3 regions of the Priestia sp. SRI_019 genome follow, and region 3 is predicted to be linked to each of the others. Evidence: riboswitches for the same ligand, from Rfam matches in the RefSeq annotation. Region 3 holds a riboswitch; each other region holds the start of a gene.
The links. Region 3 has a riboswitch for S-adenosylmethionine ahead of AC2YJL_RS04725 (hypothetical protein). Riboswitches for the same ligand answer to the same signal wherever they lie in the genome.
Positions count from the first base shown of each region.

Region 1: another riboswitch for S-adenosylmethionine. It lies ahead of AC2YJL_RS17885 (hypothetical protein); the one in region 3 lies ahead of AC2YJL_RS04725 (hypothetical protein).
Region 2: another riboswitch for S-adenosylmethionine. It lies ahead of AC2YJL_RS16820 (trans-sulfuration enzyme family protein); the one in region 3 lies ahead of AC2YJL_RS04725 (hypothetical protein).

Region 1 covers NZ_JBYCZN010000002.1:1,503,962-1,512,281, forward strand. Annotated here, with positions in the region: gene AC2YJL_RS17880 (M20/M25/M40 family metallo-hydrolase) at 1-802, opposite strand, end outside; gene AC2YJL_RS17885 (hypothetical protein) at 1,269-1,511, opposite strand; SAM riboswitch class I at 1,580-1,681, opposite strand; gene AC2YJL_RS17890 (amidohydrolase) at 1,745-2,899, opposite strand; gene AC2YJL_RS17895 (GNAT family N-acetyltransferase) at 2,947-3,453, opposite strand; gene AC2YJL_RS17900 (methyl-accepting chemotaxis protein) at 3,660-4,904, opposite strand; gene AC2YJL_RS17905 (M48 family metallopeptidase) at 5,166-5,918, shown strand; gene AC2YJL_RS17910 (LapA family protein) at 6,199-6,534, shown strand; gene lepB (signal peptidase I) at 6,729-7,280, shown strand; gene AC2YJL_RS17920 (hypothetical protein) at 7,277-7,495, opposite strand; gene AC2YJL_RS17925 (YndM family protein) at 7,613-8,059, opposite strand; gene AC2YJL_RS17930 (aldose 1-epimerase family protein) at 8,201-8,320, shown strand, end outside.
Region 2 covers NZ_JBYCZN010000002.1:1,289,749-1,298,068, reverse strand. Annotated here, with positions in the region: gene AC2YJL_RS16835 (CotH kinase family protein) at 1-113, shown strand, start outside; gene AC2YJL_RS16830 (spore coat protein) at 343-1,371, shown strand; gene AC2YJL_RS16825 (hypothetical protein) at 1,441-2,103, shown strand; SAM riboswitch class I at 2,270-2,387, shown strand; gene AC2YJL_RS16820 (trans-sulfuration enzyme family protein) at 2,459-3,604, shown strand; gene AC2YJL_RS16815 (trans-sulfuration enzyme family protein) at 3,588-4,769, shown strand; gene AC2YJL_RS16810 (hypothetical protein) at 4,807-5,073, opposite strand; gene AC2YJL_RS16805 (SIMPL domain-containing protein) at 5,136-5,795, opposite strand; gene putP (sodium/proline symporter PutP) at 6,024-7,502, opposite strand; gene AC2YJL_RS16795 (YhcN/YlaJ family sporulation lipoprotein) at 7,795-8,320, opposite strand, start outside.
Region 3 covers NZ_JBYCZN010000001.1:920,389-928,708, reverse strand. Annotated here, with positions in the region: gene AC2YJL_RS04740 (TerD family protein) at 78-2,171, shown strand; gene alaP (alanine permease AlaP) at 2,242-3,645, opposite strand; gene AC2YJL_RS04730 (DUF1540 domain-containing protein) at 3,962-4,120, opposite strand; gene AC2YJL_RS04725 (hypothetical protein) at 4,221-4,565, opposite strand; SAM riboswitch class I at 4,629-4,730, opposite strand; gene AC2YJL_RS04720 (hypothetical protein) at 4,852-5,148, shown strand; gene AC2YJL_RS04715 (GNAT family N-acetyltransferase) at 5,161-5,607, opposite strand; gene AC2YJL_RS04710 (hypothetical protein) at 5,688-6,128, opposite strand; gene AC2YJL_RS04705 (glycosyltransferase family 2 protein) at 6,235-7,224, opposite strand; gene AC2YJL_RS04700 (DUF6044 family protein) at 7,237-8,320, opposite strand, start outside.

The sequences.
Region 1 (8,320 bases), on a different contig from region 3:
TTTCGCAAAAATCAACGTTTAATTCTATTTCTTTTGTTAAATAAGAAGCTAGTAAATTAGCATTTAACCCAGCTAGCGGTTCCCCTACATGAGTTTCTTTTCCATAACACAAAAAGCTTGGCATGATCTTCCCAATCGATCCTGAGTACACATAGTTCGTTTGATCTCCGGGATAGCGGCTGAACACTGGTTCTGCATTTAGCATGAGAGAAAAATCCAGCTGATGTTTGCGGGCAAGTTCTAAAAGAACAGGCACTGCTTTTCTCATCCCAAGCGAATTTACTTCTTCATCCGGCACCGACAGCAGCAGGATGTTTCCGTCAAACTCTCCGTTGCATGCTCGTTCAACCATACTGATATGCAGGGCAATGCCTGCTTTCATGTCCATCGTTCCTCGGCCAAAAAGCCAGTCTCCTTTTATCATATCCTTTTGTACGTGTGCTGGAACTTGTTCCATATGGTTATAAAAAGTACTCGTTAATGTATGAGCGTGAAAAGCATCTTTTTTCCACTGTCCATAATCTTGTACATCCACTACATCGTAATGACTTACGAGTACAACTGTTTTATTCGTATTTTTCCCTTGAACAAAAGCTGTGACAATCGATCGCCCGTCTCCTGTTGAATGAAGCTCGACCTGCTCGTTTTTTTGAAAGTAAGGCAGCTTCAATAAATACGACGCTATCGATTCAGCCATTTCCACTTCTGCCATCGTTCCTGTCACGCTAGGTATAGAAACCAATTCGCTTACAAGTTTTTTTAACTGTTCTTTTGTTTGATACAAAGATGTTTTGTTCGACATACCCTTCATCTCTTTCCTTTTTCTAAATTTTCTATCAAACAAAACCATTCGTCAATCCCTTTGACAGAGACCCTTTCATTCTATCCCTATGTATCATAGTATGGCGCTGCCTTTACGCACATGATAAAAAAAGAGTGCGCGGCTAGGGATAGCACCGCACACTCTTTTTTTACTTTTGGTCATCTTCTAAAAAGTCTAGGATACGATCAATAAGCTGTTCGCTTCCTGCATCGTTTCCGTGTTCAAGAGACATTTCCATTTCAATGCTCCTTTCATAAAATATTCTTGTTTTATAACATACCACAATTCATTTCGAATGTAACCTTTAATTTGTGTAAAAATTTCGACAATTTATGATTAATTTTGAAACCTAGTGAGTAATGATTATACCCACCAGATTCTTCGGTTGTCAAAAAACATGCTTTCTATTTAAAAATACTTAAAAAATAGAGGCGCGAGCAGACTTCTATAACAGACAGCCTACTCGCTCAAGCTTGGAACAGCATGATGAATAAATTTCTAGTTCATTTGCTTTTTGTACATCTTTAATATCTATGCCTACAGCATATGTACGAACTTGGTTTTCGACCACAATTTCGTAAAATGTTTCTAATTCACGATAAGCTACTTCATAATGCTTTCCTAATAATTTCACGGCTTCCTTTAATGCTTTCTCTCCTGTATGTGCTGCAACTGCTGTATGACTCATAAAACCCTCTCCTTTTAGAAAAATAAAAAAAACTCATTTTGCTTTGATGCAAAATGAGTTTTTCACCCGTTTTATCACCCAAAGCACATGCTTTGCTGGTAGGAGCACCTTACATTCGTAGGTTGCTGTGGAGTCAAAGAGCCAGATCTCTCGTCCACTCGTGATAACTTTTTTAATTTAAAATTTATTTTATCAAACAATTTCATCCGCGTAAATAGAAAAATAAAAATATTTTAATTTTTTTGGTAATGGAATGAATTCAAAAAATGAAAGCTTAGATTAGCAAAATAAGAAGCTGCTACAAGTAATGCCTCTTCATTTAATGAAAAAGAAGGATGGTGCCATTCATATTCTCCAGCTGTACCCATCCATACAAAAAATCCTGGTACATGCTGCTGATATACGGCAAAATCTTCTCCTCCAGGCGATTGTTCAGCTTCTACGACTTGATAACTAAGATCTTCTGCCGCTTTAATAGCCATTTTTTCCAGCGTATCATCATTGTTGACTACAGGAAGATATGGATACCATTTAACGTCTACTGAAGCCCCGAAAGCTGCGCCAATCCCTTCAGCAGTTCGTTTCATAAGAGCCGGTATTTTTTCTCTCGCTTCTTCTTGAAAGGTACGCACCGTTCCTTCAAGCGTTACTTTGTCAGGAATGACGTTCCACGAGCTCCCTCCGTGGATTTGAGTTATGCTGACAACAACATTTTGAAAGGGGCTGAGATTACGGCTGACAATGGTTTGTAAACTAGTAACAATTTGACCAGCAGCAGCAATCGGATCTACTGTTTTTTCAGGGATGCCCGCGTGACCTCCTACTCCTTTGACGTCAATTTCAAAACGATCAACGCTTGCCATTAAAGGTCCCGGTTTGATACCTATGGTCCCTACAGGAAGATCCGGTTTGTTATGCATCCCAAATATCGCTTCCACTCCTTCAAGCACACCTTTTTCCACTAGCATTTTTGCCCCAGAAGCCGTTTCTTCGGCTGGCTGAAAGATAAATCGAACCGTACCGCAAAGCTCCTGCTGACGCTCTTTAAGAAGGATAGCTGCTCCGATTATAGAAGCCGTGTGAAAATCATGGCCGCATGCGTGCATAACACCGTTCACTTCAGAAGCAAATGGCAGATTGGTCTTTTCTTCAATTGGCAGCGCATCAATATCAGCTCGAATAGCGATAGTAGGTCCCGGCTTTCCTCCCACAATTTCTGCTACTGCTCCTACGTCTAATTGGAATGCATCCGCTGTAGAAATATCATAGTGCTTTAACCACTTTTTAATACGTTTAGTTGTTTCATATTCTTTCATTGAAAGCTCTGGAAACCGGTGCAGCTCACGGCGTATGTCTATTAGCTCATTTAGTAGTAATTGATCTGTCATCTTTATCACTCTTTCACATTTCTTAATTTAGATCACTTCTCTATCTTTTACGACAAAGAGTGTACCTCATTGAATTTTTTATAAAGAAATACGGTCGTATAACCTTCTGCAAGGTGCTTTTCTTTAGCTTGAACATATCCTTTTCGTTCATACATCTCAACTAACCAAGGATGTTCTTTTGCTGTTCCTAAAGACACACCTGGTGATTTAAACGTATTTTTTATTACCTCTTCCTCTACTAGATACAGCAGCTTAGAACCAACGCCTTTCCTGGCAAACGACGGGTCTACTGCAAACCACCAAAGGTGCGGAACAGCAAACGGACCTGGATGTTCTCCCCAAGGCATTCGTATCGACACAGTTGCAGCGATTCTTTTATCTTCTTCATATACATAGCAAAGGTTTTGAGAAATATTTTTCTTAACGAGGGCAAGATCAGCAGTAGCTGCTAAGAAAGGAATGCCTAGCTCTCGAATAGGCTTATATGCTTGTAGAGTTAAGTTCAATAAGTTATCTGCGTCGTCATTTGTTGCCAAACGGAATTCATTTTTCATCTCTTCGTCTCCTTATGTAGTGCTTAAATATTTTATTTAACTTATAAGTTTACTAAGAATTAAAAAAGACAGACTGCCGCCTTGCGTACTCACTATACAACTGCTTTTATAACGTGTCAATTCTATTTATCGTTTTCTATAAAGGGTATAAATAAAACAAATACACGCAGAAAACTGCGCGTATTACGTACATATCAAGATAGACTTCAGGACTCACTTACCGTAGATTTTAAATTAGCGGCCAACACCACAAGTTCTTCTATAGATGCTAACTCCTCCTGTGAAGCCGCAGCTACTTCTTCAGCGTAAGCAGCTGCTTGTTTAGCGATCTCCGAAAGGGCCATGACAGACTCCATTACCTTAAATGAATACCCATCAATCTCTCCTGTTGCCTTTGTCATTTTGTTCATTTGTCCTTGAGCGGCAAAGACATCTTCAATAATTGTGGAAAACTGTTGCGTTACATCTTCGACAGTGGCAATGCCAAGCGTGACTTCTTCTGTATTGACTTCCATGTTTTGATAAGCCTGCTTTGCCTGCGCTTCAATTTCTTTTAACAGATGACTGATTTGTATAGCGGACGTTTTAGATTCTTCCGCTAGCTTACGTACTTCCCCCGCTACTACAGCAAAACCTTTTCCATGTTCTCCAGCCCTTGCAGCTTCAATAGCAGCATTAAGTGCAAGAAGATTTGTTTGTTCAGCAATTCTTGTAATCGTATTAATAATGCGGCCAATCTCTGCGGAACGATCTTCGAGCCCCTTTACTTCACTGGTGGATATCTTAACTGTTTCATAGATTTTATTCATTTGATTCGTCACCTCTTTCACCGCAACATTTCCCGTAGAAGCATGTTCAGAGGCTCTGTTCATCGATTGTTGTACCTTTGAAGAATGATCAGTCATTTTCTGAAGTAGCTTGGCCATATCCACCATAGCTTGCTCGGTTTCAACCACACTTGACAACTGCTTATCAGAACCCGCAGCAATCTCTTGAATAGACATCGTAACTTCTGTTACAGCTGTTTTTGTTTCCTCCATGCTTGCAAGCAATTGCTCTGAGGAATGACTGACCGTGCTTTTTGTTTTACTTATTTTCTGACGCAGCATTCTCATGTGAGTCATCATTTCATTAAATGAAGATATGAGTGTACTAATCTCATTTTTCCCTTTCAAAGGAACAACATCTACAGATAAATCGCCGTTTGAAATCCCTTTCATTGTTTTTGACAAATTTTCAACCGCAATTATGTAGCGACGTATGATAAAATAGAACACGGTAGTTGTAAAAGAAACAAACAGAAATGTAATCACTAGCGTAATCGAAGCTGCTTGCTCTTGTTTCACAATAAGATAATAATTTGTTACTTCAATTACAGTAGATGTTATGGCCACCATGGCTGCAATCATACATAGCATTTTCATGCGTAAACTTTGAAAAACTTTTTTCATTTTTTCATCCCCTATACAATCTAAAGACATAGAATGTCTAATCTATATTAGTAGTATCGGCATATTTTTATATTTTTTTGTAAAAACTAAAGAAGAATTGAAACAATTATTATTGGCGCTTTTCCACTAAACATTGGAATACATATCATTCTGCAAGGCGCTGCAACAGCAGTTGATAACTGTCTGATTATTCTTTCATTTGACCAAACTCTACCTTTGCTTATAAAATGAAGATTTGTAGAAAGGAGTACGAAAAATTTTATGTATACGTATCAAACAGGCAATCAAACAATTGACTACAAAATTGAAGTCGTTCCAAATAGAACCGATATCACGGTGCAAATTTGTGACAAAGAAGGGGTAAAAGTTATTATCCCGAGAGGTCTTAATGAAAACAATGTGCGTTCAATCATCGCACGCAAAGCAACATGGATTTTAAAACAACTAAACGGTTCACAGACAGCTGAGGAAAAGCCAGCTGCTCCAAAGAAAGAAGCAGTAAAAAAAGAAACAGCTAAAAAAGAGGCTCCTAAAGCAGCAGCTTCTGCAGCTAAAACTGGTTCTTTTGAAGAAGGAGACAAATTCCCTTACCTAGGACGTCAATACCGCTTAAACATCGTTCGTGGAGATGTAGCAAAGGCTGAAATGACATTCCGTGCAAAATTTATTGCTACAGTACCTGAAAGCTGGAACGAGCAGCAAACAAATGAAGGTATTGGACAACTATTAACAGAATGGTACCAAGGCCGCGCAGGTGAAAAATTCCAAGAAGCTTTGAAATCTGTTAAAAAAGCAGCAGACAATGCTCCTGAATCTGTTAAGTGGGACGAGTTAGGTGAAGAATACGCTACGACTCAAGATAATACAATTGTATTAAACTGGCGTTTGCTAACAGCTCCTCTTGCAACAATTGAATATGTCATTGCTTCTCAATTTACAAATGCAGATGAGTTATTCGAAGATGCAGCTGAACGCAAACAGTGGTTAAGCGATAACACCCTAAACGCATTTTAAGTTTATACATAAAAAAAGCACGCGGCGCACGCGTGCTTTTTTTATGACAATGAAGTATTATATCCACTCCCTCCCCTCAGAAATTCCACTCTACCAGGTCTTTGGACATGTCAAAGTTTCTACACCAATCGATATATTGTGTTTTAAAAGAAAGATATATATAATCAAGAAAATGTTTGATTTTGTTTAAATGTGGATACGTATACCTATAAGCAAGATGGCAAACACTTAAGGTAAGCAGTTTTGCTATAAAAGTTGTAAAAGAAAGGAAGTGCAGCTTATGAAAGGACAGAGCTTTTTTATTTTAGGACTTATATTTGCTCTTATCATTGCTGTTTTAGCTGTAATTAACAACGATCCTGTACAATTTAACTATGTATTTGGTTCACAAAAATGGCCTCTTATTTTAATCATCTTAACAACGGCCGTGTTTGGAGGAGTTGTTGCTGCTTCATTGAGCTTTGTGAAAATTGTTCAACTAAGAGGACAAGTGAAACAGAAAAACAAGCGAATTGCTGAGCTGGAAGAAGAAGTCAAGCAGCATAAGCCTGTTGAGCCTGTTGTGGAAGAAGAACCAAATCAACCAGCTACTCAAACTGAGCGCGCTCAGTTATAATAAAGAAGAGCCGTTATTCTAGAGAATAGCGGCTCTTTTCATTTTTTGTTCCGCCCAGCATATTTTTGGCATATACGCATAAATAGATAGATAGATATGGAAAACTTTAGTTCTGAATGGTACAATCAACACTGTTATATCTCTATGAAAAACTTAAATTGACAGTCTTACCGTTAAGAAGGTGTTCATCCATTATGGTCAATAAAAAAATAAAGCGTGAAATTCTTACATACACAAGCGTCATCCTTGGCACCGTTTTGCTTTCTATTGTCGTTCAGCACTATTGGTTTCAGCCCTACACTGTAAAAGGCGATTCTATGAAGCCTATTTTGCACGAAGGCAATCGAATTATTATTAACAAACACAGCAAGCTGGAGCGCTTTAACATTGTCGTTTTGCAAGCTCCCTATAGCAGTGATTTTCTAGTAAAGCGGATCGTGGGCTTACCAGGAGAAACGGTCGAATACAAAGATGATGTTCTCTATATAAATAACAAAGTCAAAAAAGAGCCGCATCTTCATAAATATTTATCCAAGGTGCCCGCTTACGAACGATTTACTGAAAATTTTTCCACGTACGAACTGTCTCCAGACGGCACGATACCGGATGGATACGTATTAGTGCTAGGTGACAATAGACGCATTAGCCGAGATGGCAGGCATTTTGGCCTCACTCCGATTTCTTCAATCATGGGAGAAGTCAATATGAAATACTGGCCTTTAAAGGAAATGACTTTTATGCATTAACACATAAAAAGAGGTTGAGACATAACGAAATGAATCCAATCTAAAGACGAATAAATGGGATACATGAGCTGAACCGCTTGTGACACCGCAGTCGATTTCCGTGCAAGACTTCGCTTTCCGCGGGCGGCCGATGAGCCTCCTCGTCGCGTACGCTCCTGCGGGGTCTCATCTGTTCCGCTTTTCCCGCAGGAGTCTTCGCCTTGCCCTCCAAGCAACTGCTAGAAGAATGAAACCTATGTTCACCATAACAAAAAAAACGAACCACTAATCAAACATTTTGATTAGTGGTTCGTTTTTCACTTCAGCTAAACTACTTTTGTTCCAGCCTCTTTTTATTTTGGATTTTCCTTGTTTTCTACATGCTGTTCTTCTGCAAATTCTGTGTCATACGCTAGTTTTCGCTTAAAAGCCGGACGCGTTCTCGCTGTATGTTTCGTTTCAATATGGTTGAATAAGTAGCGGTGAACAAAAACCTCGGCAAATGTAATAATAGCTGCAGAAATAATGCTTCCCCACGCAATTTGAACGTAGCTGTCTAATAACAATGTGCCAAAAATCCATACGCTCATATAGGTTAGAACAAATTCAACAATAATGGCATCGCGATTGCCCACTCGAGGCAGTACAATTCGATCCACTACTAAATATGTCACAACTGTCGTTAGCAAGCTAAAAGAAATAATGTCTCCGATGGTTGCATCAAAAAACAAATCAAGGCCTATACCAAACGCAATAAGTGCCGCTGCAAATTTAATGAGCAATAATGTTGCATGATTCATATTTGAACCCTCCTTTTTCTATATTAATTTGAACAAAAATAGGGAAATTAATACCTTTTTTGCTAAGAAGGGTATAATATAGGCAAAGCCAGTACGGTTGAGACTGCTCAAGCGTACAAGAATGATTTAGGAGATGTTGTAATGATTGTACTAGAAAATAACCAAATGAAAGTCAGCATTCAAGAAAAGGGAGCGGAAGTTGTAGAAGTATTTCATAAAGAAAAAGACCTGCAGTTTATGTGGAGCGGCGACCCCGCTTAT
Region 2 (8,320 bases), on a different contig from region 3:
AAGATCCTTACGTAAAAGATAACTTGGAGCAATTTTATAAAGAACCCGAATTTATGCTGTCTTTTATAAAAGAACGAACAGCGTATATTGAAAATAACCTTTTGACTCTTTAAAAAGAGATAGATTTATAGGAAATTTATAGGCAACAGTGGATTTTGTTAATAATAGGCAAATGCAGGAAATCAATAGCTGTACATGATACGTATATATACAGTATGGATGACCAATAAGGATAACTAATAAGGAGGAAAAACAATGAGTAACTATTACTATGGCCAAGAACAAGGGCAAAATCAAAATCCGCGCCAAAAATCAAGCGAAAAACGCAGCCAAAATATACAAATGCCTGATAAAGGCTATTCTTCTCACTTCAAACCCCTAAAAGGAAGAGTGGTGACCGTTTATCGTGGAGGACCTGAATCTAAAACAGGTTATTTGGTTGACGTGCAATCAGATTATTTAATCTTAGCAGTGGAAAGCAACAATAACAATAATAACAATAATGGTGAAAATGACAACCAAAACAATCAAAACAACCAAAATAATAATCAACAAGAATATACACTTGTATATTATCACTTAGCGCATGTAAAAAGTATCACTGAAGATACTATGTCAAATTCGGCACAAACGTTTACTGGAATTAGCGCAGAATTAGAATTATATCGAGGGAAAACTTTTGCTACAACTTTATCATTGATGAAAACTAAATATGTGCAGGTTAACCAAGGTGGACCGGAGAAAAAAGCAGGTCAGCTTCTTGATGTCTTAGGTTCATTTGAATCTGCTTATATAGTACTACTCACAGAAGACGACGGTGTCATCTATATTAATACTGAACACGTTAAGAGTGTGAGTGAATATCAAAACAACGATGGAGATCAAACTAATCAATCTGCAAATGAACTCTTAGTGAGCCAAGAACCAGAATATATGAAATCCAAAAGCTTTAACGATCTTTTTGCCCACCTTTCTCATAAATGGGTATCAATCAATAATGGAGGACCTGAAGCTGTAGAGGGCGTGTTAGTACAAAGCCGAAATGGTACATTTACACTTGTGCAGAATAATCAAGTATTACGCTTACAGCCAAGACACGTTAAAACCATTTGTGTAGGAGCAAAAGGGGCTTTTAAACAAAACGATAACAATCAAAATAATGAAGAAACAGAAGAAAATGGAGAGACTGAAGCTGCAAAGTCTACAGAAGAACGTACAGGAAGCCGTACGGGAGAACGTACAGGTGGACGTACAGGACGCCGCACGGGTGGACGCACAGACGATCGTTCTCGAGGACGCCGTACGGGTTCACGCTCTTCAACACCGGCTGAGAAAGTTATTAAAACGAAAAATTATCGTTGGAAAGCATGATGAAATGGAACATAAAAGGTGCTTATAAAGCACCTTTTCTATCATATGGGAAAAAGGAGGAGAATGAGAATGAGTATGAATCATTATATCAATAAAATTGTGGAGTTAGATATTTCAGGTAAAACGACATTTGTTGGCAGACTTATTGATCTTGGATTAGATATTATGGTTTTGTATAATGGACATGATTATTTGTATATTCCTCTTTTACACATGCATGGTTTGCGGGAAGTATCTGAAGAAGACTATACGGTTTTACGTGAAATAGAAGAGAACTTAATAGAAGAAAGTCAGCGAATTTCTTACCGTAATATTTTACAGCAGGCAAAAGGGAAATTTATTGAAATTTATGTAACGGGAGGGAAATCATTGCATGGCTATATTACAAGCGTGCTGAATGATTATCTCGTGTTTTATTCTCCAGTGTATAAAAATGTCTTTGTTTCTCTGCATCATTTGAAATGGCTTACCCCTTACAGCAATGAGTTAACCCCTTATTCTTTAAGTGACAAAGAGCTCCCAGTAAGACCTGCCTCTGCACCTTTTGTCAGAAACTTTGAAGAGCAGCTTAAAAAATATGAAAATCAGCTGGTCGTATTAGATTTAGGGGATCAATCAGAAAAAATTGGCGTACTTAAAGAAGTTTCTAATAATATTGTTGAACTAATTACGGCAAATGGAGAAAGTATGTATTGGAAGTTAGCTCACGTGAAATCTGTGCACTTGCCTTAGAAAAAGAGACCTCGCTTTCGTCTCTTTTTTTATGTGCTTATCAGGACAAGTATATTGAATAAACAAATGAGATGATTTAAATTTTTTAGAAAATTATGTTGACAATAAAGAAAATCTTTATTAAAGTTATTAACAACAAACGTTAACCACCAACAATTATATAGAACTCTTATCAAGAGTGGCGGAGGGACTGGCCCTGCGATGCCCGGCAACCATCAAATGAAACATTCATTTGAACGGTGCTAATTCCTGTGGAACATCAGTATTGTTCTAACAGATGAGAGAAATCGTGTATAAACGAACACTCTTCCATCTGTGAAGAGTGTTTTTTATTTTGAGTTAAGGAGAGAAATAGATGAAAATTGAAACTTTATTAGTTCGTTCAGGAGTAGGTCGTGACCCTTCAACAGGTTCTATTACAACACCCATTTACCAAGCATCAACATTTGCTCATCCTGCTTTAGGGCAAAGTACAGGATTTGACTATGCACGTACGGCAAACCCTACTCGTACAGCATTGGAAGAAGCAATTGCTGCTTTGGAAAAAGGAGAAGTAGGAGTAGCATTCGCTTCAGGAATGGCGGGTGTAATGGCAGTTTTAGCACTATTTAAAAACGGAGATCATTTAATTGTATCAGAGGATTTATACGGAGGAACGTACCGAGTACTAAATGAAATCTTTTCAGAGCAAGGAATTACTGTTTCGTACGTCAACACAGCCCATCTCGAACAAGTAAAAGATGCGCTTCGTCCTAATACAAAAGCTTTATTTATTGAAACACCTACGAATCCAATGATGCACGTGACTGATTTGCCAGAAGCAATTGCGTTAGCTAAACAGCATGATTTGCTTACTATCGTTGACAATACCTTCATGTCGCCTTATTATCAGCGTCCTTTAGAGCTTGGAGCAGATATTGTGATACATAGCGCAAGCAAATACATTGGGGGTCATAATGATGTAGTTGCTGGTCTTGTAGTGGCTCGATGTAGTAGCTTAGGAGAGAAAATTCGTTTTTATCAAAATGCAGCGGGGGCAATCTTAGGTCCACAGGACAGCTGGTTGTTATTACGCGGTGTTAAAACGCTAGCGCTTCGTATGGAAAAGCATAATGAAAACGCACTGAAAATTGCAAATTGGCTTACTGCTCATGATCTCGTGGAAAAAGTGTATTACCCTGGTCTTGAAACACATCCAGGCTATGAAATCATGAAGAAACAAGCAACTGGATTTGGAGGCATGATTTCTTTTGCTGTCTCACACCCTGACATCGTGTCAGTACTTTTAGAAAATGTCAAAGTTATTACATTTGCAGAAAGCTTAGGAGGCGTGGAAAGTTTAATGACATTCCCAGCTCGTCAAACACATGCTGATATTCCGGAGGAAATTCGAAATCGTGTCGGAGTAACAAACTGTTTACTGCGATTATCAGTTGGAATTGAGCACGCAGATGATTTAATTAAAGATTTGAAGGAGGCATTTGATGCATACCAACAATAATAAACATAGATTTGGAACGAACTTAATTCATGCAAATACAGGAATTGACGGTCATTTTGGAGCGGTTAACGTACCTATTTATCAGGTATCTACATTTAACCAAGAAGATGAGACGAACAACGGCCGCTATGACTATTCTCGTTCAGGAAATCCAACTCGTGAGGCTTTAGAAAACACCATTGCTCAGCTAGAAAATGGATACGCTGGTTTTGCTTTTTCATCAGGTATGGCTGCTATCTCATCGGTGTTATCTATTTTTGAATCAGGGGATGAAATTTTAGTTTCACATGATACGTACGGCGGGACATATCGTGTATTAACACGATTATTTTCAAAGTTTGGTATCAAAACAACTTTTGTTGATACAACGAAGGTTGAGAAAGTAGAAGAAGCTATCACAAAAGATACGAAGGCCATTTATATCGAAAGCCCTTCAAATCCATTTTTACAGGTAACGGATATTAAAGCAGTAGCAAGTTTGGCGAAGGAGCGCAATCTCCTTACAATTGTGGATAACACGTTTTTAACACCTTATCTACAGCAGCCGATTGACCTTGGTGTAAACATTGTGATTCATAGTGCTACAAAATACATCAGCGGCCACAGTGACGTCATTGGCGGTTTAGTTGTAGTAAGCGATGAAAAGCTAGCAGAAGAAGTAAAGTTTGTACAAAATGCTTTTGGTGCTATCTTGGGACCGCAGGATTGTTTTTTACTGCTTCGAGGAATTAAGACATTAAAAGTTCGTTTAGATCAGCAGTTAAAAACAGCGCTACAGTTTGCAAAATGGCTTGAAGAACAATCTCTAGTGAGCCGTGTATACTACCCGGGCTTAAAAAGTCATCCAGATCACAAACTGATTTCAGAACAAGCAAATGGATACGGAGCTATGATTTCTTTCCAAGTACAGGATGAAAAAGTAGCACGACATATTTTACAAGGAGTCAAATTAGCTTCAATTGGCGTTAGTCTAGGTGCAGTTGAATCCATTCTAACGCATCCTGCAACAATGTCTCATGCAAGTATCCCAAAAGAAGTACGTGAAGAAAAAGGAATTACTGATTCACTCCTTCGCCTTTCAGTAGGGTTAGAGGAATTTGAGGATTTGAAGCAAGACTTTAACGCTGTTTTTCAAAGCTTAGAAGAAAAAGCGTTAATTAAATAAGGAAAAGGACTTCCGTCAAGGAAGTCCTTTTTTATCGTTATACACAGCTATCTAAAAGGTTTGTGTATAGGGACGCAAGCGCAACTTTTTCATCAGAGGAAAGACTGCTGTTTAGAATTCTTTTTATGCCAAGGTGATATTTTACATACGGTGTTTGCCGGACGCGTGGATGAGTCATTTCATCTTTTAAATCTTTCATAATGGCTTCGTGAAGCTGATCTTCACTTGTCATGGCTTGTTTAGAAGCGAACGAACGGTTCAACCATAGGGTTTGATAAGCTGCTAGTAAATGTTCAGAAGTCATTGTGCAAAGAGCTCCTTTAGATTAGTTTCTTCATTATAATAATCTATAGTTTACCACAAGTATTAATACGTGTACGTAACTTTTACAGAAGCAGATACAATCAAGGACTGAGCTTGAATAGGGGGAGAGGCTGCTAATAACTTAGGCGAGGAGCCAGATGACTGATAGACAGGTCCTTCTTCGATTAAAATAGGAATTTGGTTAATAGGGAGCTGCAGCGTGTTGGCAATGGTAAAGGCCTTTTCTTTAGCGTTAAGCAAAGCTTTGCTTATCGCTTCTTGTTCATATTTATCATCATTTGTAACGTGGAATTGAAGATCTTGCGCTACGTTGGCTCCGCTTGAAAACGTAGCGTTATAAACATCGCCAGCTTGTTTTACATCTTGTACTCTTACTCTAAATAAGTGCTGTACTTCGTATCCTATAAGAATCGATTTTCCATCGCTGTAATCATATTTAGGATTTATAGTGAACGAAGCTGTTTCAATTTGCTGGTCATTGATTCCAAGTTTTTTTATCTCTTGCAGCAGAGTATTTGAAACAGCTGAATTTTCTTTTAAGGCTTCTTGAACATCTCGGTTTTCCGTGCGCGTTCCAATCGTCATGGAAATTTCATTTGGAATGGCTGAAGCACTTCCTTCACCAGTTACTTTAATTTCTCTATTTTGTGTATCTACGCGCAGTTGCTGTGTAGGTTCATAAGGGAAATAAGAATGTTGCATACCAAAAACCTCCTTTATTGATCTTTAGTATATATATGATAAGAAAAGGAGATTAAAAACAAAAAGAGATTGAGACATAACTAAATCAAACGCTAGAAGCACCTACATACATGAAATCTACATTCACCATACCAATAAAAAAATCCGAACGAATTTGATTCTTCATCAAGAATCAAATTCGTTCGGATCTTCCTTCAACTAACGTACTTTTCTTCAGCTTCTTTTTGTTTATTTCGATTCTTTAATTAATATTTCTTTCATTTCAATGAATTGATTTTGAACATCGTTTGACGGTTTCTTTGTTAGTAAACTTACAATAACAACAGCTAATAAGCTTAAAAAGAACCCAGGAATCATTTCGTAAAGGGCATCTTTCAATGGAGTATTTACCCAAATTAATACTGTAGCAGCACCTACAATCATCCCTGCAAGTGCTCCCCATCGAGTCATACGCTTCCAGTAAAGACTTAGTAAAATAGCAGGACCAAAAGCTGAACCAAATCCAGCCCAAGCATATCCAACCAGCCCTAAAATCGTATCACTAGGTTTTAAAGAAAGCAAAATGCCAATAATTGCAACACCTAAAACCGCAGCTCTTCCAACCGTCACAAGCTCTTTGTCAGAGGCCTTGCGTCGGAAAAATGTTTTATAAAAGTCTTCTGTAACAGAGCTTGCCGTTACAAGCAGCTGAGAAGAAATGGTACTCATAATTGCCGCTAGTAAAGCTGCATATAAGAATCCAGTAATTAACGGATTGAAGAGTATATCCGCAAATTTAATAAAAATAGTTTCAGGATCTGCTAGTTTCATACCTGTTTTTTCTACATATGCAATCCCAACAAGTCCTGTCAGCATAGCACCAATAATAGAAATAATCATCCAGCTCATTCCAATACGACGGGCGGGTTTTAACTCCTTAACAGAAGAGATAGCCATAAAGCGAACGATAATATGAGGCTGTCCGAAATAGCCAAGTCCCCAGGCTAAGAAAGATATAATACCTAAAACGGTCGTACCTTTAAAAATGTCAAGATATGCTGGATTAATGTCCTGTACAATATCTATTGTTGTGTTAACGCCTCCAACATTGGTGAAAGCTACAATAGGTACTAAAACTAAGGCAAGAAACATAATAACACCTTGAACAAAATCTGTTAAACTAACGGCTAAAAATCCACCGAAAAGGGTGTAGGCAATAACAACAGATGCTGTTACAAATAAGCCAATTTGATAATTCACACCAAATGCCGATTCGAACAATCGTCCGCCTGATACCATACCAGCTGAAGTGTAAAGAGTGAAGAAAATAAAGATAACAATCGCTGATACTGTTCGAAGAACCTTGGCATGGTCGCCAAAGCGATTTTCAAAAAAGTCCGGAATTGTAATGGAGTCATTCGCTACTTCCGTATAAGTGCGAAGACGCGGAGCGAGGATTAAATAATTTAAATACGCACCAATAGATAAACCTACTGCAAGCCATAAACTTGAAAGACCTGTCACATACATGGATCCCGGAAGACCCATTAACATCCATCCACTCATATCTGAAGCACCTGCTGAAAGCGCAGTAACAGCCGGACCTAGTCCGCGTCCGCCTAGCATGTAACCCGATACGTCTTGAGTTGTTTTTGTGTAGGCATACCATCCTATTCCAAGCATTCCTACAAAATAAATGCCCAGTGAAATATAAACACCAATATCCACGAAATCTCCCCTTTATGCATTTTTTATGCATGAAACGAGCACTACTCGCCATGCAAACATCTTATGGTTCCTAAAACTAACAAACTTTTCCCTTACTATCAACCCACAAAACCGTAAAATACATGAGGCGAAAATCCCCTATCCCTCTATAATAAAGAAATGAAATCGTTTTCAAAATAAAATAAAATAAAAATATTCAGAAACTTATAAGCGCACTTTTTATGCAATATTTTATGCAATAGGTAAAATGAAAAGAGCATTTTATAAAATGCTCTTTTGACATTCATGTATATTAGCGTGAATTCGGGAACACGCGTCGAACAACTTCTGAAAACTCGTCAAACAGTCCAGAAACTGGTTTACCTGTTTGGAGCTTGTCCACATATCCGTTCATACGGTTTACAAAGTCAGGGTTTGTTGAAACAAATACTCGATGAACACTACCGTCTGCTTTTCTTACTTCGTGTGCGATTTTATGCTCCATATCTTTTGTAAGATTACCTTCTTTGTTGTCGTCTAATACAGCGGCCACATAAGCTGTATGATCGGTTACGATGACATTAGCATCTTTTACGTTTTTTAACGCTACGATACGATCAGCCGCCACATCGGCTACTCTCATTCCGCCGGACTGATTATACTGTTCTTTTTCGTTACGCTGTACGTCTTGCGTATCGTTTACGTCATTCATTTTCGTTTTATTGTTCCCATTTTCATATGTGACGTTGCGGACTGTATCATCATCAATGACGCCATCTTTACCTTGATCTGCTGTGCTGCAGCCGAATAAAGAAAGGGTCGTCATGCAGCCTACAACA
Region 3 (8,320 bases):
ATAACTATACATATATTCAAAGTCAGGAAGCACAGCGCCTGGCTTTTTCTGTGCAAATCATACATGGTGGTGTTTGAATGAAAAACGATATTTTTTTAAGAAGACAATTTAAAGTAATTATAAAGCAAGGATCAGATATATTAGCCCCTGCTTATGTAGCTTCCATGTTAAAAAACATTGAGGCATTAGGATTTACAGCTTCAGCTTCTTTAATTAATCGGTTACTCACTCTTTCGTTCTACGAATTTATGTCTTTTTATGAGCAGCTTCTCTTATCTTTAAAAAGACTCGTTGGCGCTCATGTCAAATATAAACCGATGTATCCTAACTTTCCAAATGAAGTCATGCAAGCGTCCGAAGCAGAACTATACATAAATGCCGTGGTTCACTATCTGACTGGGATTTTACCAAACAGTGAAAAACAAGATGTTTTTCCCCTGTTAGATACTACAGATTTGCGGATTATTGACCTCGGAACGGATGAAGAATTCGGTCTTATGATCCGTCAATTAATTGGTGCCAATACCTCATTATCGCAAACGGATCGAGCAGACATCGAATGGTCTCTTGTCAATTTACATGTATTAGACCTACTTCCAGAAGTCATTCCTCAAAAAGAAAATGCTGCATTTGTTAGCTCAGTTTTAATTAAAACAAAAAAACTACCTATTAATGTCTTGTCTTCTTATTTTAAAACAGCAACAGACGTTTTACGTTTGGCAACCGCTTTATCTGATGGCGATATTAGCCTTTCATCACCCACTTTATTTAAGAAGTTTAGTCGTTTTGAACGTCGAAGCTTGTTGCAGCTGCTAGAGAGCACTTCAAACGCGGAAGAAGATATGTTTCGCTATAAAGTAAAGTGGATTCGGTTAGGTGAAATTTTACATCCTGGGGAATACAAACATCGATTTCCTCACGCTGCTAAAGGGTTTAATGCTGTTCGAAATCATAAAAAACCATTGACCTTCTATAGTAAAGTAGAGAAAGCACTCGAGCAAAAAGACGTCTCAAAAGCAGTTTCACTTTTAGAAAAACGTCCAGGTGACTTTGCTAGACGAATTGACCATTTACTGCGCTTATCTACTGGGGAACAAGAAGCAGCTTCTATTATTACAGCATTTGCAACGGTCGCTCATTATGTCTCTACGCAAGTACTGCTTCAGCTCTATTCACATATGAAGCATCGACATCATAGACAAGATATGCGCGTAGTGTTTCCAAAAGGGAATGTGTCCAAAGTAATGGCGCTTGATAGTCCCTTACCTTCTCTTCGTAAAAATCTTTGTGATGGTGTAATAAATGCCTGCAAAGATGCTTTACATGACCGTTTTTCCAAGCTGCCACCTCTTGGAAATGTATGGGTTGATAAACGATTGCGTGAACAAACCATACCATTTTCACAGCGTTCAAGCAGCAAAACATTAAAAACGATTAGTAGAGGCAGTAAATTAACAATACCTGAAGGCGATACGCTTCGTTTTTTCATTTGGTGGAAAGAAGGCTTTGTAAATGGTGAGCACACCGGTAGTGTAGATATTGATTTGTCTGCCGGAATTTACGATGAAAACTGGCAGTATAAAGAGCATATTTCTTATACAAACTTATCTTCAGAAAGCTTCAAAGCTTTTCACAGCGGAGATATTACATCTGCTCCTAACGGGGCATGTGAATTTATTGACTTGCATATCCCTACGATTCTAAAAAAAGGCGGCCGTTATATATTGATGAACGTTTATTCATTTTCTGTTCAACCTTTTGTTATGCTTCCCGAATGCTTTGGAGGATGGATGATGAGACAGCACGTAGAGTCCGGCGAAATATTCGAACCTTCTACCGTACAAAATAAAGTAGATCTTGCTAGTGATTCCACCATCTCCATCCCTTTAATTTTTGATTTACAAGAGCGAAAATTAATCTGGACGGATATTTCGCTGCATCATCATGTTGAATTTCAAAATAATCTTGAACAAAACAATGGATCTGTCTCTCTTATGGGGAAAGCCATGACAAAGCTGTTGAAGCCAACGCTTTATGATCTTTTTTCATTTCACGCACAAGCTAGAGGAACACTTGTCCATGACAAACAAAAAGCTGACACTATTTATTCGCTTGATGAAGGTATTACTCCTTATGATATTGAAACAATTATTGAAACCTACCTAAACTAATTATTTATAGGAAATTAAGAACAAATATAATAAAAGAAAAGACCTCTTTTCAAGAAAGAGGTCTTTTCTTTTATTTCACTAGCTTTTGCTCAGCTGCAGCTGAACCTTGACTTCGTTTGTGGAATCCTTTTGCATAGTACGCGATAATAAGACCGATAAACCATAATGGTCCGATGACAACTGCAATTCTTGTATCTGGATTATATGCCATGAGAACCACTACCAGCGCTAGGAACGCAAGTGACACATAAGATGTTAACGGAAATAAAGGCATTTTATATTTCAGCTTTGCCTCTTCACCTGTTTTTAACGTTTTGCGATACTTAATTTGAGAAAGCAAAATAATTCCCCATGTCCAAATCGCACCGAATGTTGCAATGCTTGTTACCCACGTAAATACTTTGGCAGGCACAATGTAGTTTAACGCTACTCCGACTAATAGCGCACCCGCTGATGCTAAAACAGCTTTTCCCGGTACGCCGCCTTTTGTAAGCTGGCCGTATCCTTTTGGCGCTTCTCCGTGTTCTGCTAAGTTAAACAGCATACGGCCTGTACTAAAAATACCGCTGTTACAAGAAGAAAGAGCTGCTGTTAGTACAACAAAGTTAATAATGCCTGCTGCCGCTGGAATGCCGATTTTTTCGAACGTTAATACAAACGGACTTCCCTGTGCACCAATTTCTTGCCAAGGATAAATCGACATAATGACAAATAACGCACCGACGTAGAAAATAAGAATACGCCAAAAGACAGAATCAATCGCTCTTGCTAGAGATTTTTCCGGATTTTTCACTTCTCCCGCGGTAACGCCGATCATTTCAATTCCTAAATACGCAAACATGACCATTTGCAGCGACAGCAAAATACCTTTGAACCCGTTCGGGAACAGTCCGCCATTGTCCCACAAGTTTTTAATACCCGTCGCAACGCCGCCGTTGCCGATTCCAAACACAATCATTAATAATCCAACGGCAATCATTAATACAATCGCTAAAATTTTAATAAGTGCAAACCAAAATTCCAGTTCACCATATGCCTTAACAGCTAAGAAGTTAACCGTTGTCATGATGACAAGCGCCGATAACGCCCAAATCCAGTTTGGTACATCCGGATACCAATACCCCATATAAATACCAACGGCTGTAATTTCAGCCATACATGTTACAACCCATAAAAACCAGTAGTTCCAACCTGTTAAATAACCAGCAAGCGGCCCTAAATAGTCGCGTGCGTACTTGCTGAATGAACCTGCAACAGGCTTTTGAATCGCCATTTCTCCAAGTGCTCTCATAATAAAAAACATAATCATTCCGCTAAATCCGTACGCCAATAATATTCCTGGCCCTGCTAATTTAATAGCAGATGCAGATCCGAGAAACAGTCCTACCCCTATGGCTGCTCCTAAGGACATCAGCGTCACATGTCTTTCTTCTAACCCGCGTTTCAATTCTTTCCCCTGAGTTTTCCCCTGCATAAATGTCTCCCCTTTTTCCAATCTGTCAAAACGAGATGAACACAGCCTTTTTGTTAGCGCTTTCATATAAGTTTGTGCTAAAAGACAGCTAGGCTGTATATTTGTATTCTATCACCTTTCTCTCACTTTTCTTTTGTCGAAAAATAAAAAAATTATCTTATCATTTTGTTTAAACGCACAATTAGACATAGGCCCTGCTTTTTTACTATGTATTTATTATTGCACCTAAGTAATAGTATTTTAAAAAAATAGAAAAACGCCGACTCAACTCCGTCAGCGCATCGTTCATTTTATGCTTTTTTATAAAAACTAGCATTTATCTCGCGGGTTCAAAAGTTTTACAGCCAGGTTCTTCCGTTTCAGAAACATGGTGACTACTTTCAGGACTCACAACGTAAATGGACTCTGCACTGCATTTATTTCCGGATTTCCAATACATGCACTCATTCACTTCACATAATACACCTTGGGCCACTGTTATCCCTCCTTTGCTTGTCTTATCTATTTACTACCCGAAATATAACGATTCTAACATTTTCACGCAAAAAAACCGCTTGTTTCTCAAGCGGATCTTTTTATTGCGTGTGTTCAACATACTGTTTTTTAGCTAAATATAACTCACGGCTCAGCGTGATCCGCCGTTCTCTCAAGCGACTTAATTTAGCCTGAAATTGTTCGTTAGTTGGTTCTTCTTGAATTAAACGATACGTAAAAGAAATATCTTCATTTAACTGTTTAAAATCTTCCCATATCTCTTGAACGAGGGCGGATTGTTTTTCTTCAAATGAACGGTTTTGCTGCGTTTTTAGCGCGGCCAAAATTTCCTGCTGCCACGTTTCGTCTTTTATTTCTTTCGCTAATAAGTATAGATCTAAATAATCATCAGTGCTTAACGCTGTTTGTCTATTGTTCAATGTCATCACCTTTTCTATACGAAATGTTTCTTCCTAAGAAGAGGATTTCATCATAGAAAAAGATTCCTCTTCTTATCTGTCAGAGCTAGGCTATGCTGGAATTAGCACCATTCAATAATTGTGGTTGCTGAGGCTTCAAAGGGCCAGTCCCTCCACCTCTCTAGATAAGAATATTCCGTTTTTAAATTATTTCTGACTATTCTAATATGTTTTATAGGTTACGTCAATAGCTTTTCAATAAAAAGAAAAAAGAAGTAAAATATGGTATGCTTTCATAAAGGATGGTGAGCACATGAAACGATATATGTTATCTGCTTTTTTGGGAAGCTTGCTGCTGCTTCTCAGCATTGCCTTTTCATCTACTTTCCATATTGCAATTGTCAAAACAACCGGAAGCATTGGAGGAATTATTTTAGCAGCGGCGGCTTTGATTATGAACGCGCTTGAAGATCCCCCCCCTTCAGACAATACAGGTGGAGGCGCCGTTGAAGTACTAGATAAAGGCGCCGTTTGGGCTACTTATTTACTTTTACTTTCATTACCGAACCTCATCGCATGTATAACATCTTATGTTTTATGGACTCGCTGACATTCACCAACGTTACGGACGTTTTACCACCTGCAGGCTCATTGATATTTGTTTATCTATAAATCCAAGTTCGCGATACACGTGCTGTGCAAAATTCCCAGCATGAACGCTGAGTCTCATTTCAGGGTAGCCTTTGATAGACAATTCATCAATTGCTTTTTGCATTAACGGCTTGGCTAGACCTTGCCCGCGGTATTCTGGTAAAACATATAACTCGTAGATAAAGCCAATTTCTTCTTTTGAAAAGAAGTCGGCAGATGGTCCCGCAAGAACCCAGCCTGCGAGTTTATTTTCTTGTCTAGATACTAAATAATAACATCCTTTTTGAAGGGCATTATCAATTAATTCATTTACGCGTTCAGTTGACGGTTGAAACTGATGCGTTGTTCCTTCAAACAGTGCATCAGCAGATTTCGTCCGAATTTCCTGTATTTCTTCTTCAGTAGCTTTTACAATCATTACGACCTCTCCTTTCGTGTTCGTCTTCCACATGCAGAGATAAATTCCTGCAAAAAAAGTCTTCGCCTAAGCGAAGACTTTTATTTAAATTCAAAATGTTCTTGATGATTGCCTCGTTCATCCGTCCAGTTAATCATGATGTCTAAGCCTGCTGCTTTTCCAGGAACAGCAAAATTGGCATAGCGAAAACGCTGACCGCTTTTGCTTAAGTTAGACCTTTCAATAGGAGAAAACAAGCTGTATTTCGTCTTGTTTTTTCCTTCGTGCCGAAAAGCTTGGACCTGCACGCGCTCTACGTCTTTTCCAATGTTTTCAACGGTTAATCCATATGTATGATAGACATTATTTTTCCACTTTAGCTGATTATCTCCCGTCATGCTCGCTTTTGTCAGTTCAACCGACCATTGTTCAGATGATTTCTTCATTGGAAGCTTCTCAATCGAAAGAGCACTAACATGAATAGTTGCAAAAGCAAGCCAAACAAAACAAAAAGTGCTGGCTGTATAAAATAGTCTTTTCATAGATGTTAATCTCCTTAGAAATTTTAGTAGTAGCATTTCCTGTTCACTTAAAAATTATGATAAACGCTTTAACAAAAAAGCCTCTCCATTTAGGAGAAGCTTCTTATTAATGCATAAGCAAATCTTTTTGTGTGTCTAATGAGTGTTTTGTATATAAATCTCTTTCAATCGCATATTTAGGACGCTGTTTCACTTCGTTAAAAATCTTGCCAATGTATTCTCCGACAAGACCCATTCCCATTAGCTGCAGGCCGCCTACAAGCCAAATTGATAAAATAAGAGACGTCCAGCCGATTTGCGTATGATCTAAATATTTTTGAATCAGCGCATAAATACCAAACGCAATACTAAAGAGAAAAGAAGCTCCTCCAAGCAGCGTCAATAAGCGTATCGGCGCTACGCTAAAAGATGTAATTCCATCAAATGCAAAAGCAAGCATTTTCTTTAACGGATATTTTGATTCGCCCGCTGTCCGTTCTTTGCGGTCATATGTGACTTCCGTGGAGCGAAATCCTACTAATGGTACAAGGCCTCGTAAAAAGACGTTGCCTTCTTTATATTTCATAAGTTCACCAAGAGCACGTTTGCTCATGAGACGAAAATCAGCGTGATTTTGAACGAGCTGAATTCCTAGCTTATTCATAACACGGTAAAACCCTACTGCCGTGGTTCGTTTAAAAAATGTATCGGTTTCTCTGCTGTCTCGAACACCATATACGACTTCATACCCAAGCCAATATTTCTCTATAAAAGTACGAATAACGCTGATATCATCTTGCAAATCTGCGTCAATGGAAATGACGCAGTCAGATTGCTTATGGGCTGCTTCTAGTCCTGCGAGCAAAGCATTTTGATGTCCTACATTCCGCGCTAGCTTTAACCCTTTTACAAACAAATTGCTGCAGCTTTCTTTTTCAATAAGCGACCACGTGCTGTCTTTGCTTCCATCGTCTACAAATAAAATGGTACTTTCACTTGATACAAGACGTTCATTTATCAGTTCTTTTACTACAGTAGTTAATTGAAAAGATGTTTCTGTGAATACTTCTTCTTCGTTGTAACATGGAACAACAATCGTTAAAATAGGTCTGTTCATGTTATTGCCCCCTTACTTTGCTTCATATACATACACTTTCCAAGCGGACTGTTTATCGTTAAACGCTTTTAAAAAGTGCAAACCGTCACTTTCAGCATTTTCGATTGGCACAGCTGAAAAGATATAGCGACCGCCCATTTTTTTAAATTGGCTGATATTAAGCTGCAAATGACGGATTTTTTTCGTTGAGTCTTTTCGGTAATCATATTTTTTCCCTAGCTCGCTAACAAACACATAGCAGCGGTTCCCCCAGTGATCATAGTAGCTTTCTAACTTTTTATTTTTATCAAGCTCTTTGGCAATGATTTTGCGAAACTCATGTTTATACGTTAACGGATAGAAGTTGTTATACGTATCTAGCGTATAAAAGCCGTTATACTGAGCAATTGATGGATGAAGCCCGATGCTTGCTACCCGATAAGATGATTTAGGTTTCCCTATATATCTGCTGATTTCATCGAATTGATGGACAGCATAAAATTCTTTGACTGACGGCTCGTGATTGTAGCGATAATAAAGTTCAGGATTCGCTATAAACAACACAAGCAGCTGTAAAATCAAACACACCCACACAAACTTTTTCCACGCCTTGCTCCGTTTCCATAAAACATAGCTGCCAACTGCAAACATCAAATAAATAATGAGCGGGCGTAAAAAATGAAATCTAGCAAAGTTAAACGTATTAAAAAGCTGATATTTTTCTTTTAACGGCTCCCATCCTTTATAAAACCAAAACGCATACCAAATCGACAGTAGGAGATTAAAAATAAATAACTGCAAAAACGTTTTTTCAAGCTTTCCTTTCTGATTCCGAGCAACAATCCACAGTACAATAAAAGAAAGCGGTAAAATCACAAAGGTATGAAGCGTCATTACATGCGTATGCCCAAGCGTATAGTTCTTAAAAGCAAGGCGAACGGAATGTCCAAAGCTTAGAGTAGAGCTTAAAAATTCATTTCGACTCGTCGGGGCCTCTAGAAATAAAAGAGAATCAACAAGCCGGTATTCAATGAGCAGAAAGACAGCGGTCATCGCTGCAATACTGCTTAAAAAAGGAATGTTCCACGCTCGCTTTTTAACTGCATCTCTTAGCCAC